Regions from separate parts of the Sporosarcina sp. USHLN248 genome, predicted to be linked through region 1. Evidence: riboswitches for the same ligand, from Rfam matches in the RefSeq annotation. Region 1 holds a riboswitch; the other holds the start of a gene.
What was found. A riboswitch is a leader RNA that binds a small molecule or an ion and turns the genes downstream of it on or off. The one in region 1 is predicted to bind S-adenosylmethionine.
Positions count from the first base shown of each region.

Region 2: it holds a riboswitch for S-adenosylmethionine, as region 1 does, so the genes downstream of both, WFH04_RS06000 (bifunctional homocysteine S-methyltransferase/methylenetetrahydrofolate reductase) here and WFH04_RS12175 (methionine ABC transporter ATP-binding protein) in region 1, are expected to answer to the same signal.

Region 1 is NZ_JBBCZC010000028.1:21,433-23,900, forward strand. Features, by position in the region: gene WFH04_RS12170 (methionine ABC transporter permease) at 1-273, opposite strand, end outside; gene WFH04_RS12175 (methionine ABC transporter ATP-binding protein) at 263-1,288, opposite strand; SAM riboswitch class I at 1,396-1,501, opposite strand; gene WFH04_RS12180 (lysophospholipid acyltransferase family protein) at 1,834-2,397, shown strand.
Region 2 is NZ_JBBCZC010000010.1:63,746-66,213, forward strand. Features, by position in the region: gene WFH04_RS05990 (biotin transporter BioY) at 1-517, opposite strand, end outside; gene WFH04_RS05995 (hypothetical protein) at 653-832, opposite strand; SAM riboswitch class I at 946-1,050, shown strand; gene WFH04_RS06000 (bifunctional homocysteine S-methyltransferase/methylenetetrahydrofolate reductase) at 1,244-2,468, shown strand, end outside.

The DNA.
Region 1 (2,468 bases):
CCCAATCGTCGTTCCAATCACTTCGCGTGTAACAGGCGAAAGCACGAAAAGCAAAATAATGAAAGGGATCGGGCGAATAATATTAATAAAGAAATTTAGTAAAGCAGAAATGAACCGATTTTCAAGTATATTTCCTTCTCTAGTGGTAAACAGAAGGATACCTAATGCCATACCGACAATCGAACTAAAAACCAAAGTCCCTAAAACCATCGTAATCGTTTCACCGGTTGCCTCCACAATACGAATCCAAAACGTCTCCCAATTAACTTTCATTCGTATTCACCTCCTCAATGTCCACGATGCTTTTCAATTCTTGGATGCAAGCGATCACTGCATCATGTTTGCCTTCGAATGAAACGACAAGATTGCCAAAAAACTGTTGCTGTAATTCCCGGATAGAACCGTAAACAATATTGAAATCTATTTGATGCTTTCGAGCAACCGTTGATAAGATCGGGTCGCTTGCCCGCTCTCCTTTGAAAAGGATGCGGTACAAAGTGGTTCCTCCTTTTGCCCGCCATACATCAAGCAGTTGTGGGGAAGGCAAGCTTTGATCGGTGGCGGAGATGAATTCTTTTGTTGTTGCGTGCTGCGGATTCGTAAACGTTTCGAACACTTCGCCTTGTTCAATCACTTCTCCCGTCTCCATTACTGCGACACGGTTGCAAATCGATTGGATAACCTGCATTTCATGTGTAATGAGCAAGATTGTAATCCCCATTTCCCGATTCACCTTTTGCAATAGATTCAAAATATCGCGCGTCGTGTTCGGGTCAAGTGCGGACGTCGCTTCATCGCAAAGCAGAATTTCTGGGTCAGTCGCAAGTGCGCGTGCAATGCCGACACGCTGTTTTTGCCCTCCTGATAATTGTTCGGGATAACTTTTCGCTTTATCCGCAAGTCCTACGAATTGAAGAAGTTGTTTTACTTTGGCATTTCGTTCTGCCTTAGGTACCTTCGATAACTTCAAAGGGTACTCGACATTTTGTTCGACTGTGCGGGAAGAAAAGAGATTGAAGTTTTGAAATACCATCCCAATCTTTCTGCGCACTTCCCGTAGCTGTTTCGGCTTTAGTTCGTGCAAGGGAGTTTTTTTGATAAGAATTTTCCCTTCCGTCGGACGTTCAAGGCCGTTGACAAGTCGGATCAATGTGCTCTTTCCAGCGCCGCTGAATCCGATAATGCCAAAAATATCGCCTTCCTCAATGTCAAATGTCACCTTTTTTACTGCTTCGACTTTCTTGTTTCCGACAACAAATGTTTTAGTTACATTTTCGAATGTGATCATAAAATCCCCTCCAAATAAAAAACGCCTTCTTTTTTCATATCTGTAAGAAGATATGAAAAAAGAAGGCGTCTCTACTAAAATTGTAGAATACGAAAAAAGCTTCTCTCTTCTTATCTTTCAAACAGAAAACTGTTTGCAGGAATTGGCACGTAGTTTTAAAAAACCGTTGCCGAGATGTCATTGGGCCTGTCCCTCAATCTCTCTTGATAAGAAATTTTGTATAAAATTTGAATTGCTTACAACTTTACCACGGTTGAAAATAATGTCAACTAAGTTTGTTAATATTTTTGAAGATTAAATATAAAAACAAGTCTGATTATATAGGGTGAAAGAAATGATGAAGTTCCGCTTTTCATAGCAAGATGATGGTTATATACAGTTATATTTGTTGCATTTAAAAATAAAAAGCATCTTTCAATTATAAAGATATGCGACAAATTTTTACAATTAGGCAGTCGGATTAAGTGCCTGATTAGTTGTAAAAGAATGTAGTTTGTCTATAATTAGTACCAGGTATTATACGTTGATGATAACGGGAGGGTGACATGTATAAATTAACAGCCACTTTGGCGAAAATCATCTTTTTCTTCATCGCCAAAATTGAATTGAAGAATACATACAAACTGCCTGAGAATGGGGGATATGTAATTACTTGCGCACACCGAGGCTGGTTGGAAATAATCGCGCTCGGTATTTCATTGCCGCGCCCGATTCACTTCATGGCAAAGAAGGAGCTCTTTAGCAGAAAAATAGTAGCTGCGTTCTTAACGAGCATAAATGCCTTTCCAATTGACCGTGAAAATCCATCACCAAGCAGTATTAAAACACCTGTAAAACTACTGAAGTCCGGTGAAATTGTTGGGATATTTCCAAGCGGAACAAGGGCGGCTGAGAATGCTCCGATAAAACGTGGAGCCGTCACCATTGCTGGTTTGGCAAGAGTACCGATCGTTCCGGTTACATATGAAGGTCCGGCAAATCTGAAAGACATTTGGAAGTGCCGAAAAGCAACGATTACAATTGGCGACCCATTCATTATTGAGAAAACGGGTAAAGAAGAAATAGGAGCATATACGGAGAAATTAGAAAGGGAAATCACCTTGGTTTGAATGCATATTTTCATAAAAAACTTGTAACCTTTTCCATCTGAAACAAGTCTACGTTTCCAAGGAGAGTGATT
Region 2 (2,468 bases), on a different contig from region 1:
TCGGCAACGGAGGAACCATCCACGCCCATGCAACTGCATAACTGAATGCATCCGGTGCAGCTGCCCAAAACTTGTACGAAAAATACATCCAATTCGTGCCGAATAAATAATTGATGCTCATCCCGACTAACGCAGCAACGATATAGCTCTTCAAGCTCCCATACCTTTCAACGATCAATCCCGCTACGTATGCAAGGAGAATAAACGACAAAACAAAACCAAAAGTAGGACTTAAAATATACCCAAATCCGCCTTGAAATTTTGTAAATACCGGTGCCCCTACAAGCCCTAATGCCATATATACCGTCATCGATATTGCACCTAAACGGCTTCCTAAAATCAAACCTGCCAAAATAGAGAAAAACGTTTGCAACGTAATCGGCACCCCACCAACTACTAAGAACGGCACAAACGTTGTAATATTCGCTCCGATCATCATAAGTGCTGCAAACATTCCGCAATAGACAAGGCTCAGTGCACTCATAGAACTTTTCGTTTTCACAGTTGTCGTAGTCATTCAATATACACCCCTTTTGTTTTCTGTTAATAGAATAATAGCTGACACCATTTGTGTCAACCCAAAAATATTTTAAGTTAACTCAAATAGTACAATAAAAAATCGACAGCTATTTTCGCTATCGATTTTTCAACGTTATTTATCTTCGCTCTTAGGAAATAAAAAATGGGCAAGTACCCCGCTCAGGACTGCTGCTCCAATCGTAATCCAAACACGATGCATACCCGGAACTTCCTGAAAGCTTTTACTGAGCATAACCCATGCAATCCCAGCAACCAAAAGCGCAATTGGAACGGAAAATTTGAAAATCCTCAACGTTTTCACCTACTATTATCTATTCGTACGCCCATTCTATCATAATTCAGCTATTGACGTATGAAACAATAAAGGGTATGATACTTTAAATTATTCTAATAACTGCATATCTATTCTTATCAAGAGAAGCTGAGGGACTGGCCCGTCGAAGCTTCAGCAACCAGCCATTATTGGTCAGGTGCTAATTCCAGCAGGCATACTTGCCTGATAGATGAGAAGGAGCGATCTTTATTCGCATATTCGAAGCCTTCTTATTTTCAGAAGGCTTTTTATTTTTATTTCAGCAAATGACCACTCTCCTTCGCAAGCATAATATCCATTATTCTGCGGATATTCATAACGTGCTGAATCAAAAATAATTATTTTCATCTATTCCTTGATTGAACAATATGCAAAGAAAGGGTGGAAAACATGACATTACTTGAAAGATTGAAGACAGATATTTTGACGGCGGACGGTGCGATGGGAACATTGCTTTACTCATACGGAATCGACTTTTGCTACGAAGAGCTAAATGTAGAAAAACCAGAAGTGATTGAAAAAATCCATGAGGAATATATCGCTGCAGGTGCGGACATCATTCAAACCAATACATATGGCGCCAACGCATTGAAATTATCTCGCTACAGCATGCAGAATCGTGTGAAGGAATTCAATACAGCTGCAATGGACATTGCCAAGCGGGCAGCCGCACGCAGAGGACAATACGTTTTAGGGACAATCGGCGGATTACGTGGAATCCGTAAAAGCGATGCCTCTTTGCAAGAAGTTCTCCATATTGTCCATGAACAGGCTGATGCTTTATTGTCCGGAGATCCTGACGGTTTATTGCTTGAAACGTACTATGATTTTGAAGAGCTGACGACAGTTGTCGAGGCACTCAAGAAATTAACAGATGTGCCTATCATCGCCCAAGTTTCCATGGAGGAACCGGGAATACTCCAAAATGGCTTGGTGCTGAACGAAGCATTGCATAGGCTTTCCGATTTAGGGGCTGATGTCGTCGGAGTCAACTGTCGGTTAGGTCCTTACCATACAATCCAAGCATTTGAAAAAGTGAATCTCACGGATGGACTTCTGCTCTCCGCAGCTCCGAATGCCAGTTTGCTTGATGTGGAAGATGGGCGAATCGTCTACTCATCTGAAGCTGATTACTTCGGAAAAGCAGCCGCTTTACTGCGCGATGAAGGGGTTCGTCTGATCGGCGGCTGCTGTGGCACGACACCTAAACATATTGCAGCTGTTAAAAAACAATTAGCCGGCTTAAAGCCGGTTACAAAGAAAGAAGTTAAATCCCAAAAACCGATTGTAATACGCGATGCTGAACCTGCATTATTCGAACCCATTCATGAAAAGGCAAAAAGAGAACGGACAGTCATCGTCGAACTGGATACGCCTCGCCATTTAGAAACGGAAGCTTATATTGAAGGGGCGAAACAGCTTCATAACGCAGGAGTTGACGCTGTAACGATGGCAGACAATTCTTTAGCCTCGCCACGGATTAGCAATATGGCGATGGGCTCTATATTGAAACAACAGCATGCTATACGACCACTAGTGCATCTAACTTGCCGCGATCATAATCTAATTGGCTTGCAATCACACTTAATGGGGCTTGATACACTTGGTATCCACG